One region of the Sphingomonas fuzhouensis genome, then DNA from elsewhere that is predicted to be linked to it. Evidence: riboswitches for the same ligand, from Rfam matches in the RefSeq annotation. Region 1 holds a riboswitch; the other holds the start of a gene.

Evidence for each region. A riboswitch is a leader RNA that binds a small molecule or an ion and turns the genes downstream of it on or off. The one in region 1 is predicted to bind cobalamin.
Region 2: another riboswitch for cobalamin. It lies ahead of U1H82_RS18025 (TonB-dependent receptor); the one in region 1 lies ahead of cobW (cobalamin biosynthesis protein CobW).

Annotation. Positions count from the first base shown of each region.
Region 1 is NZ_JAXSQY010000001.1:106,507-112,599, forward strand. Features, by position in the region: gene U1H82_RS00515 (septal ring lytic transglycosylase RlpA family protein) at 9-584, opposite strand; cobalamin riboswitch at 685-887, shown strand; gene U1H82_RS00520 (HoxN/HupN/NixA family nickel/cobalt transporter) at 1,062-2,132, shown strand; cobalamin riboswitch at 2,155-2,353, shown strand; gene cobW (cobalamin biosynthesis protein CobW) at 2,533-3,570, shown strand; gene cobN (cobaltochelatase subunit CobN) at 3,575-6,093, shown strand, end outside.
Region 2 is NZ_JAXSQY010000013.1:281-6,373, reverse strand. Features, by position in the region: gene U1H82_RS18030 (PepSY-associated transmembrane domain-containing protein) at 1-795, opposite strand, end outside; gene U1H82_RS18025 (TonB-dependent receptor) at 818-2,980, opposite strand; cobalamin riboswitch at 3,161-3,379, opposite strand; gene U1H82_RS18020 (hypothetical protein) at 3,468-3,785, shown strand; gene U1H82_RS18015 (DUF3597 domain-containing protein) at 4,213-4,635, opposite strand; gene U1H82_RS18010 (DUF4142 domain-containing protein) at 4,774-5,358, shown strand.

The DNA.
Region 1 (6,093 bases):
TGCTGTTTTTACCGAACCGCCATCCCCGCCGCCGCGATCTGCGACAGCAAATTCGCCCGCACTGCATCCGATACCGGCGGCAAGGGCCGCGCCGCCTTGCCGTGGCGCAGGCGTTCGCGGTCCTTTTCGTCCGGCTCCACCCGACGCACCCGCACCGCCGCCTTACCGACCGCGCGCAGGCCCAGCTGCTCGGCGGCACCGCGCGAGAGGTCTATGATTCGGGACGATCCCGCGAAGGGTCCACGATCATTGACCCGCACGATGATCCGCCGCCCGGTATCCAGCGCGGTCACCTCGACATAGCTGGGCAGGGGCAAGGTGGTGTGCGCCGCCGTGGCCCAGCCGGGGCGGAAGCGTTCGCCGTTCGCGGTACGCTTGCCCGATTCGTTGCCATACCAGCTGGCATAGCCCAGCATGTCATAGGTCGTGTCCTCGGCGGGAACATAGGTGATGCCCCGCACCGTATAGGGCTTGCCGATCCGCACCGGAAAATCGCTGACCGGGCGGTAATTCCCGCCCGAACACGCCGCCACCAGGCACGCTGCCGCCGGGGCCCATTGCCGCAATCGTCTCACATCGATCATGGCAGCGGGATTAAGCCGCGCGCACCGCCCGATAAAGCGGTTTGCGCCTCCATCCGCCGCAGACTATCCCCGTGCCGACCGGCAGGGGCTTTCAGCTCCACCGCCGGTCGATCGCGCCGGTGCCCTTCGGGGCTTGAAACGGGAATGGGGTGAAAATCCCCAGCTGTCCCTGCAACTGTAAGCGGCGAGCGCGTGATGCCGGTTCCTGCAACAGGGAACAGCCACTGGAGCCATCCGGGAAGGCCGCATCGCGGAACGCTTCGACCCGCAAGCCAGGAGACCTGCCGGTGCGAGTCGCTCTTGCCGCGATCCAGGGGGTGGTCATGGCTAGGATATATTGTATCATTCGAGCGACGCCACCTGGCCGACACGAATCGGAACCCGGCCGGGCGCGCGCCCGCCTTCGACCGGGGACGACCGCGCGAGCGGAAGGTCGGCCGCCAGTCGCCATGGCGCTTTGGGGGAGGTTATCCACCCATGTCCGAAGTTTCTGCCCATACCTCGCTGACACGTCCACCGCTCAAGCACCGCGTCGCGCTGCTGATGGGGGCGCTGGTCATCGTCAATATCGCCGTCTGGGGCTGGGCGTTCAGCGTGTTCGCGGGCAACAGCCTGATGCTGGGCACCGCCTTGCTCGCCTATAGCCTGGGGCTGCGGCACGCGGTCGATGCCGATCACATCGCCGCCATCGACAATGTCACCCGCAAGCTGATGCAGGACGGCCAGCGTCCCATTGCGGTCGGCCTGTGGTTCGCGATCGGCCATTCGGCCATCGTGCTGATCGCAGCGACCACGGTGGCGCTGGCGGCGAGTACCTTGTCCGACTTCGAGGCGTTCGGGCAAAGCGGCGGGACGATCGCCACCATCGTCTCGGCCAGTTTCCTGTTCGCCATCGCGATCATGAACCTGATCATCCTGCGCGACGTCTGGACCCGCTTCCGGCGTGTCGCGCGCGGGGAACCGATGGCCGAGGCCGATGCCGACATGCTGTTTTCGGGGCAGGGGCCGCTGTCGCGACTGTTCCGCCCGCTGTTCCGGCTGATCCGGCGCAGCTGGCACATGGCGCCGTTAGGGTTCCTGTTCGGGCTGGGCTTCGACACCGCGACCGAGGTGGCGATATTGGGGCTGTCGGGGTCGCACGCGGCGGACGGCGTGTCGCTGGCGACGATCCTGGTCTTCCCGGTGCTGTTCGCGGTCGGCATGGCGCTGATCGACACCGCCGACGGGCTGGTGATGCTGGGCGCCTATGAGTGGGCGTTCGTCCATCCGCTTCGCAAGCTCTATTACAATATGACGATCACGCTGGTTTCCGCGCTGGTGGCGCTGGTGATCGGCGGTATCCAGGCGACCGCCTTGCTGGCCGAGCGGTTCGGCTGGACGGCGGGGCCGTTCCGTTATGCGGGCGCGCTGTCCGAGCATTTCAACGTGCTGGGCTTTGCGATCGTCGGGCTGTTCGTTGTCTGCTGGGGGGCGAGTTTCCTCCTCTATCGCTGGCGCGGGTTCGCGGCGATGGAGGCGCGAATTGCAAAGCCCAGCGCGGCGGGATAAATGCCGCTGATCGGGAGCGAAAGCCCTCGAAGATCGCGCCGGTGCCCGCAAGGGCTTTAACGGGAATGGGGTGAAAATCCCCGGCTGTCCCTGCAACTGTAAGCGGTGAGCGAGCGATGCTGGTGCTGTTATAGGCACGGCCACTGGAGCCAATCCGGGAAGGCGCATCTCCTTCGCTTCGACCCGCGAGCCAGGAGACCTGCCGGCGTCATGGTCGCTCTTGCCTGGACCCAGGGGGTGGTCGGGGCACGGTTCTCCGTCGGGGAGCGACGAAGCCATGCGGCCGGGGCCGCATCGGTCGCCGACAAGCGGGGCGGACGCATTCGACAGCGCCCGTCCGTCACCGCTCCGGCGATGGGCCCCTTCCGCGCTCGCTCGTCCGGCGCGTCGGAGAATTACCATGCGTGACCTATCCAAGGTCCCCGTCACCATCGTCACCGGCTTTCTGGGCGCGGGCAAGACCACGCTCATCAGTCACCTGATCCGAAACGCAGGCGGCCGTCGCCTGGCGGTGGTCGTCAACGAGTTCGGCACATTGGGCGTCGACGGCGACATCCTCCAGTCCTGTGCCATCCCCGACTGCCCGGCGGAGAATATCGTCGAGCTGGCCAATGGCTGTATCTGCTGCACCGTCGCCGACGACTTCATCCCCACGGTCGAAAAGCTGTTGGCGATGGAGCCGCGCCCGGATCACATCCTGATCGAGACCTCGGGGCTGGCACTGCCCAAGCCACTGCTGAAGGCGTTCGACTGGCCCGCGATCCGCTCGCGCATCACCGTCGACGGCGTGGTGGCGCTCGCCGATGCGGAGGCCGTCGCGGCGGGCCGCTTCGCCCCCGATCTGGACGCGGTCGAGGCACAGCGCGCCGCCGACCCCAGCCTCGATCATGAAACCCCCTTGTCGGAAGTGTTCGAGGACCAGCTGGCCTGCGCCGACATCGTCCTGTTGACCAAGGCCGACCTTGCCGGGCAGGAGGGTGTCGCCAAGGCGCGCGCCATCATCGCCGCCGAGGCCCCACGCCCGCTGCCGATGGTCGAGGCGGTCGACGGCATCGTCTCCGCCGAGATCGTGCTGGGCCTGGAGGCCGCCGCCGAGGACGATATCGCCGCGCGCCCCTCGCACCATGACGGTGCGGACGATCACGAGCATGACGATTTCGACAGCATCTCGGTGATGCTGGGCGAGGTGGAGAGCCCCGAGGCGCTCACCCAACGCATCGTCACGCTGGCCGAGCAGCAGGATATTCTCCGCGTGAAGGGCTATGCGGCGGTGGCGGGCAAGCCGATGCGGCTGCTGGTCCAGGCGGTCGGTCGCCGGGTGCGCACCAATTACGACCGCCCCTGGGGCGCAGGCGAGGCGCGCGGCACGCAGCTGGTCGTTATCGCTGAACATGACCGCATCGACCGGCCCGCGATCGAGGCCGTGCTGAAGGGCTGAACAGGTGCATCTCGTCTTTCGCGAGAGCCATGGGCTGGAGGAACAGGCCGTCCCACAGGATCTGGGGCAGCGCCCCGGTGACGTGGTCGTGCTGTCCTTCTCCGACAGCGACCTGAGCGCCTTTGCGGCGGGCTGGCGGGCAGGGGGATTCCCCTGGTCGCTGCGGCTCGCCAATCTGGCGGCGCTGGTCCATCCGCTGTCGGTCGACATTTATGTCGAGCAGACTTTGGTTCATGCGAAGGCGATCCTGATCCGGTTGATCGGCGGGGCGGCATACTGGGATTACGGCCTGCGCGAGGTCGAGCGGCTGGCGCGCGAGCGGGGCATCGCGCTGGCGGTCCTGGCGGCGGATGGGCGGGAGGACCGGCAGCTGGCGGCCGCGTCGACGGTGGATGCCGTGTTGGTGCGGCGGTTGACGACGTTGTGTGATGCGGGCGGGGCGCAGGCGGCGGCTTTGGCTTTGGGAGAAATTGCCGAGGCTGTGTCGCTTGCGGCTTTGCCCTCCCCAACCCCTCCCGCCTGCGGGAGGGGCTATCGTGATGCGGGGGGCGTTGGGTTTATAAGCGAACGTCTGACCGGTGACGCGAGCCAGCCTGGTAAAGAAGCGCGGGCGCTCACCACAAGCACGCCCCTCCCGCAGGCGGGAGGGGATGGGGGAGGGCTCTCTCCACTGGTCGCACTGGTCGGAGGCTGGTCACCGGAGGGCCTGACCTGCCCCGCCGAAACCCTGCTGACCGCAATCCGCCCCCGTGTCTTGATCGTCTTCTACCGCGCCTATCTCGCCGCTGCCGATCTCGAACCCATCGCTGCGCTTCACGCCGCCCTTACCGAACATGGCTTCGACCCCATCGCCCTGTTCGTCCCCTCGCTGAAAGCCGAGGGCGCTGGCCCATGGATCGCGCGTTGGGTCAAAGCCCTCACTCCCGCCGCGATCGTCAACGCCACCGCCTTCTCCGCGCGCGGCGAGGATGACACCACGCCGCTCGACGGCGCGGGCGTGCCGGTGTTTCAGGTCGCACTCGCCACCAGCGACCGCGAGGGCTGGGAGGGATCGGCGCGCGGCCTGTCGCCTGCCGACCTCGCCATGCATGTCGTCCTGCCCGAGATCGACGGGCGGCTGTTCGCAGGCGTGGTCAGCTTCAAGCAACCGGGCGAGCGAGACCCCGACTTCGATGTCGCCTTACGCCTCCACCGCGCCGAACCGGCCCGTATCGGGGCGGTGGCGGACAAGGTGGCGGGCTGGACGAAACTGGCCGCGACTCCGGCGGCGGAGCGGCGGCTGGCGATCCTGCTGTCCACTTATCCCGGCAAGGACTGGCAGGCGGCGCATGCGGTCGGGCTGGACGGCTTTGCCTCGGCGCAGGCGATCCTGGAAGACCTGCACGCCGCCGGGTACGACACCGCCGCGCACCCCGATCTGCCCGCTGCGCTGATCGACAACCGCATCGCATGGCCGGTCGCGGCCTATCGCGACGCGCTTGGCCAGCTGCCCGAAACCTTGCAAGCCGATCTGCTCGAAAGCTGGGGCGCGGTCGAGGACGACCCGCTGGTCGAGGGCGACTCCTTCCATTTCCCCGCCCTTACGCTCGGCAAGGCGATCGTCGCGCTCCAGCCCGAGCGGGGCCGCCGGAACGCGCGCGCAGACGATTATCACGACCTCTCACGCTGCCCCCGACACTCCTATGTCGCCTTCTATCTCTGGCTCCGCGCGCAAGCGATCGATGCGCTGGTCCATGTCGGTGCGCATGGCACGCTGGAGTGGTTGCCGGGCAAGGCGGTCGCACTATCCGATACCTGCTGGCCCGAGGCGCTGACCCGCGACTGGCCGGTCCTCTATCCGTTCATCGTCAACGATCCGGGCGAGGCGGCACAGGCCAAGCGGCGCTTGGGCGCGGTAACGATCGGCCATGTCCCCCCGGCGCTGGTTCAGGCGGAGACGGGCGCGGGGCTGGGGCGGTTGGAGGCGCTGCTCGACGAATATGCCAATGCCGATGGCCTCGACCCGGCGCGCCGCGACCGGCTGCGCGGGTTGATCGCCGACGAGGCGGACAGCGTCGGGCTGGGCGAGACGTTGGGGCTGGCGGGGGCGGACGACCCGCTCGCCCGGATCGACGCGTTCGTGTGCGACGTGAAGGACAGCCAGTTCGGCGAGGGGCTGCACGTCTTCGGGCGCGGCGAACAAGGCGCGGCCGAGCGGGCCGGGCTGCTCGCCGGGCTCGACGGCAAGCGCGTCCCGGCGGGGCCATCGGGTTCGCCCTATCGCGGGCGCGCCGATGTGCTGCCCACGGGGCGCAACCTCTACGCCATCGACCCGCGCGCGGTGCCGAGCCGCGCGGCGCAAGGACAGGGCGTCAAGCTCGCCGAGGAACTGATCCGCCGCCACATGCAGGAGGAGGGCGATCACCTCCGCACCCTGATCGTCGACCTCTGGGGATCGGCGACGATGCGCACGGCGGGCGAGGAATTCGCCATGGCGCTGCACCTGATCGGGGTCGAGCTGGTCTGGGACCACCGGTCCGAGCG
Region 2 (6,093 bases), on a different contig from region 1:
CGGATCGACCGACAGCCAGCCGCTGACGATCCAGGTCGTCAGCATCACGCCGCCCGCCAGTCCGCTGACATGGTGCCAGAGCATCCATCCGCGATAGGGCGTCATCCGCCCGCCGCGATAGCGCCGCCGCCCGGCCCGCAGCCGCAAGATGCCGATCCACAGGCCGGTCAGCGCGACCGCGATGCATGGCCCGGCCACCCACATCACCGCCTGCCGCCAAGCCTCCCGGTCGCGGCGCAAGATGGTCGGGTAGATCCAGTGCGGCACCGAGCCCAGCCAGTTCCACACACGCTGTGTCCGCGTGGTCCGCTGCACCGGCTGGCCGGTCATGCTGGAGATATAAAGTTCGGTTCCCGCGTCATCGACCAGCGCGACTTTCCACAAGGGGCGATGCCGGTCGAACCCGCCCGCCACCGTCCATTGGTCGTCCGCGATCCGCTCGACGGTGCGAACCGGCCCGGCGAACCGGGTCGCGACGCGCCTGGCCCGTGCGGCGTCGACGGGAGCGACCGCACCGCCCTCCGCCGACAGGATGCGGGTGTCGCCTGCGCGGCTCTCGATCCGCCAGACCGGCGCTCCGTCGCGCATCTCCAGCGTGATCCGCCGCGCGTCCGGCGCTACCGGCGCGCGTCCTGCCCGCGCCCAATCGATCGGCTGCGCGCCCGCCCAGATCGCCGCCGGGCTGAGCAACGGATAGGGGACGTAGAGCATCACCAGCCCGCTTGCGAACCACATAGCGAAGAACAGGCAGGTGACGATCCCGACCCAGCGATGGGTGAGGAAGGCGAGCCGCAAGCCCGCCTTCCCCCAAGGCCGGTCAGAACCCGGCACGAAGCGTCACGTCGAGTGCACGCGGGCGGCCCAATATCCATTGCTGGTCGCCATAAGCGGTGACGGCATAGGCCTTGTCGAACAAATTATAGACGCGGACATCGACCGCCAGGCGCGGCGTCAGCGCATAGGACAAGGTGGTATCCACCGTCGCATAACCGGGAATGCGGAACGCCTCGCCATTGTCGGAGAAACGCCGCCCGACATAACGCAGCCCGGCGCGCGCCTGCACCTTGGCCGACGCATCCCAGCGCAGCCAGAGATTGGCCAGCGCCTCGGGCACATTGGGTGGGGTCCGGCCGCTATAATCGACGCCGCCCGAGCGGAAATCGTCGAACCGCGCATCGAGCAGCGTGCCGTTCGCGTCGATCCCGAAGCCCTGCGGCAGATCGAGCGTCACGGCGGCTTCCACGCCTTGCGACGACCGCTGGCCGACCTGTTCGACCGGACTACCAAGCGTGCGCTGGACGAGCAGCCCCGTCTTGACGATACGATAGGCGGCCAGCGTCGCGGTGCCGTGGCCGTTCGCGAACAGCCATTTGGCCCCCGCCTCGACCTGATGGCCGCGCGCATTACTGAACTGCACCTGCCCGGTCGATACGGTGGTCAGCGTGCCCAGCGGATCGACGCCGGTGGCATATTGCGCATAAAGCGACAGGGCCGGCACCGGCTGATAGACCAGCCCCGCCCGCCAGGTCGCGTTGCGGAACGTCTTTTCCAGCACGAAGCGATCGGGCGTAGCGACGGTCCAGCGACGGACATTGTCGACCTCGTAGCGCACACCGCCGACCACCGACCATTTCGGGCCGAGCGTCACCCGGTCCTCGGCAAACACCGCCAGCGCGGTGGTGCGGGTGCGATAGCGCGGGGCGATTCCTTGCGTATCCAGAAAGCGACCCGGATCGAAGGCGAAGGGATCGACCGCATCGACCTGCTCGACCGAACCGAAGTCGTTCTCATGGGTGAAGCGGACCAGATTGGCGTCCAAGCCGACGACCAGGGCATTGGTAACGCCCGGCGCGATTCCGGTGCGCCAGGTCGCGCTGGCCTGATCGCCCCATTGGGTCAGGTCGTGGCGGATGCCGTAATTGCTGCTCCGCCGGATCGTGCCCGGCGTGCCCGCCGATCCGTCGGCGCAGGCGCCGCTGGCCCCCACCCAGCAATAGCTTTCCAGATTGCGCCAGAAGCGGTCGCTGGTCAGGACATAGGCGATGTTGGACAGGCTGACCGAAGCGCTCGGCGTCCAGTCGACCCGGATCAAGGCGCGGTCGTCGCGGAAGCGCATCCGCGCATCGCCGACATTATAGTTGCGATCGCGCACCGCCAAGTTCAGCCGCCCGTCGATCAGCGGGGTGCCGAAATAGGTCATGGGCCGCTGGTCGCCATGATCGCCGCGCACCGTCACCGCCAGTGTCGCGGACGGGGTCCAGCGCAGCGTGCCCGACAGCGCGACGCTGTCCGACCGCCCCCGATCGACATAGCCGTCCGACCGGTGATAGCTGGCATCCACCCTATAGCCGAGCGTCGGGGTCAGCGGCCCACCCAGCCCGGCGGCGGCGCGGAAACTGTCCTGCGCGCCGTATCCGATCTCGGCCTGGCCATGGGTCTGCGCGGTGGGCGCGCGCATCACGACATTCACCGCACCGCCCAGCGCCCCCTGCCCATAGAGAACCGAGGCGGGGCCGCTCAACACGTCGATCCGCTCGACCATCCAGGGGTCGGTGGGGAAGGTGATCGTCCCGGCCGCCGGGAACAGCCGCACGCCGTCGATCAGTTGCAGCACCGATCCCTGCCCCGAAAATCCCCGCGCGGCCAAGGCGGTGCCGCCATTGCCCGGATCGGCGACGCTCGACAGGCCGGGCGCACGCGTCTCCGCCTCCACGATCGACAGGTCCCCGCGCGCGCGGATCGTGTCGCCGTCGAGCGTCATGATGCTGGCGGGCGTCTCCAACGGGGTCAGGCCCAGCCGACTGCCGGTGGCGTTGGGCGTATCGAGCGCCGGTTTCTCACGCGACCCGATCACCAGCACGGTGGGATCGCCTGCCTGCTCCTCAAGCTTTTGCGCCCCGGCCTCGGTCGCCCCTAGCAGTAGCGCCGCACCGCCCCACAGGCCCAGTCGGACCTGTCCAATTCTGTTATGATATATCATTTTATTGCCCATAGCGTCTTGTCGCGAACAAGCCGAGGCCTTCCGATCGTTGCCGAACGGCCGGATGCCATGCGTGCGGCACGCCAATTTCCGCATTCCCCATGGCCACCCATGCGCCTCCGCCACTTATGGCGTCGCTCGTCGGAACGGACCTAGCCTCGACCATCCCCTGGACCGGGCATGAGCGACCTGACGCCGGCAGGTCTCCTGGCTCACGGGTCATCGCGGGAACATGCGCCTTCCCAGGTTACCCCAGTGGCTGGATCGCCCCTATGGCCGATCCGTGCAGTTCCGCTCACCGCTTACAGTTGCAGGGACAGCCGCGGATTCGGGCCAAAGCCCTCACCGTGTTCCCTTTTAATCCCCCTTGTCGGGGGAACCGGCGCGATCATATCACCGGATCATTCCGGCCGCGCATCGCTAAGCGGAAGCCTTATGATGCGTCAAGCGGGATGAGGTGGCGGCACGCTTGCGCTATGGCGGCGGGATGGCACGCAAGAACCGCTATCTGACCGCGACGATGCCCGATGGCTATGTGAAGACGATCGGCCCGACATCGCAGCCCTTCACCCATTATTGGCGGATCGTCGCCGATCTGGGTGGCGGCAAGACGGACGTGTTCTGGGGCCACGCCAAGTCGCGCAAGGCGGCCATGGCGAACGATGCCGCCATGGCCGAAGCGGTACGGCAGCGCGGTTGGGTGGGCTATCAATTCGAGGTGGTCGAACTGGTGGAGTCGGACGAGCCCCCCGAAGGAGGGAAGAAGGCCTCCCCTGCCAGGCGAGGTCGCAAGGCGAAAGCCTGACCGGGGACGTTCCCATATTCCAGCGCCGGGCATCAGCGATGGCGATCCGGTCAGGAGGCGCGCCGCATCCTGGGGCTTTGGGGTGGGGCAAAGCCGGGATCGACGTCGAAGCGCATGGCCGAGGAGACGAGCGTGCCGCCCCGCAACGGCGACGCTGATGATGACGGCCCCGATGCCTGGGCTCAGTCCGCTGCCCCATCGGTAATCGAGGATTTGCGCCCGGCCCGCGCAGCGATCCCCGCGCCGATACCGAGGCACTGAGAAAGGCTCGGATCAACAGCCTCCTCTATGTCTCACCCGATACCGGCCATGAGTTTCAGACCTGTCGGCGCAGCCTTCCGGCCATGGTGCCGCTACTCTTGCGGAATTGAGGGGGATGACAGGGCCGGGGTCAAGCTGCCCCCGGCCCTGTCGCCATCGGCCAGGATCAGTTCCGCAGGCTGTCGGGAACGATACCCCCATTCTCGGCAAGCTTCGCCATCACGGCCTTGTGAAGCGCGATATTCTGCTCGGCCGAACCATCCTCGGCGGCATGGACGCCCAGTTCGTCGGCCAGCTGCTTGCGTGCGGCAAGGCTGGAATCGAGGTCGAGCAGCTTGAGCAGGTCGACGATCGAGCTTTGATAATGGCCCCCGCCGCCCTTCATGGACGCCATTTCGGACAGGACCGCGCCGACATCGACAGTTTGCGGTGCGGACGCGGGGGCGGCGGGCGCCGGGGCCGCCGGTGCGGCTTGGGTCGGGGCTTGGGCCGGTGCGGGCGTCGGCTGAGCCGGACTGGGGGCAGGCGTCGCCTGGGCGTTGCCGCCATGGTGGAATATCTTGTTCAGAATATTGCCGAAGATGCTCATGGGCTGGTTCCTTCGCTGTTCGGTTCGCGGCGATGCGCGCTTCAACGACGTAGCGGCCCATCCGGGTCCACCGCATGGGAACGTCATCGCCCGACAGACGCTTATCCCCCATCTCCTTCGCAATTTCAGGGGTTTGCCATGACCATCCGTACGACACTTATCGCCACCACCGCCCTTCTCGCGCTGGCGGGCTGTGGCCGGAACCAGGATAATGCGTCGACCTACACGACGAACGGTGCCGATACCGTCAACCAAGCGGATACCACCGCGCCCGCCTCAACGCAGACCGCAACGACCAGCGCCGCGCAGAGCTTTGCCAACACGGCCGCGGCCAGCGACGCCTTCGAGATCGCAACGTCCCAACTGGCGTTGACCAACGGCGCTTCGGCCTCGGTCAAATCCTTCGCCCGCAAGATGATCGAAGCGCATGAGACATCGACCGCCAAGCTGAAGACGTTGACCGCCGGAATGACGCCCGCCCTCACCCCCAACCCGGCTCTGAACGCCGAGCAGCAGCAGACGCTGGATCGGCTGAAGGGTCTGAACGGCAAGGCGTTCGACGAAGCCTATATCGCAGGCCAAACCGCCGGACACCAGCAGACGCTGGACGCGCTGAAAGCCTATGCCACGACCGGCGATGCCCCACAGCTCAACACCTTCGCGACCGACCTGATCCCAACGGTGACCGCGCATCTCAACATGGCCAAAGGGCTGAAGGCGTAACATCGACAGCGTTCGACGGGCGCAGGCGCATCCGAATGCCCCAGAAAGGCGAGCATGGTCGACATGCTCGCCTTTCTCAAGATGATGAGGGCTGAAAGGCTGTCCCGGGTTCAGCGCCATAAAGTCGGACAGCACAGCCTCAGCGACATGGCACCCGCCGCATTTGTCGACCAGCCCTGTGATCTGCCTCCGCGTCATCGAACGGATTTAAGCAGTTGCCGAATTCCGTGCGAGAGGCTCACAGGGCGAACCTATGCGGCGGTCACCGCCGATCGAAAGGCATTGGGCTTAGTGCCCTGATGAACGAGGGAGAGTGATTGGCGATCGCCTATTGGGCGGCCTTTGCAAGTGCGCCGCCTCTGCAAGAAACGCTGAAAGCGTTTTGGCGAACGAACAATCGGCAATCTCTCCGAAATCTGGTGGCGAGTATCGCCACCCCACCCTTTGTCAGATGATCGACGAACGGGAGGCAGAAAGGGCTCTCTGATTGCGCGAAACGCCACTGTCGACCAAGGGCATCATCCGTCTTGTAGGTCCAATTCCAAGCGTGGGTGGCCGACTTGCGCACTACGCTGGAAGCCCCTGCGGTACGCGGGCAGGCCGTCACGGCTACCGAGAGCGTGACGATCTATCCGGATGAGCGGGATTGCCCTGCGGCGGAGGTGATGGCCAGCGTGGTGGCTTTGGTGGGGCATGCCACAAACGGCAACGCCGCCCGTTGGGGCGGCGTGAGCG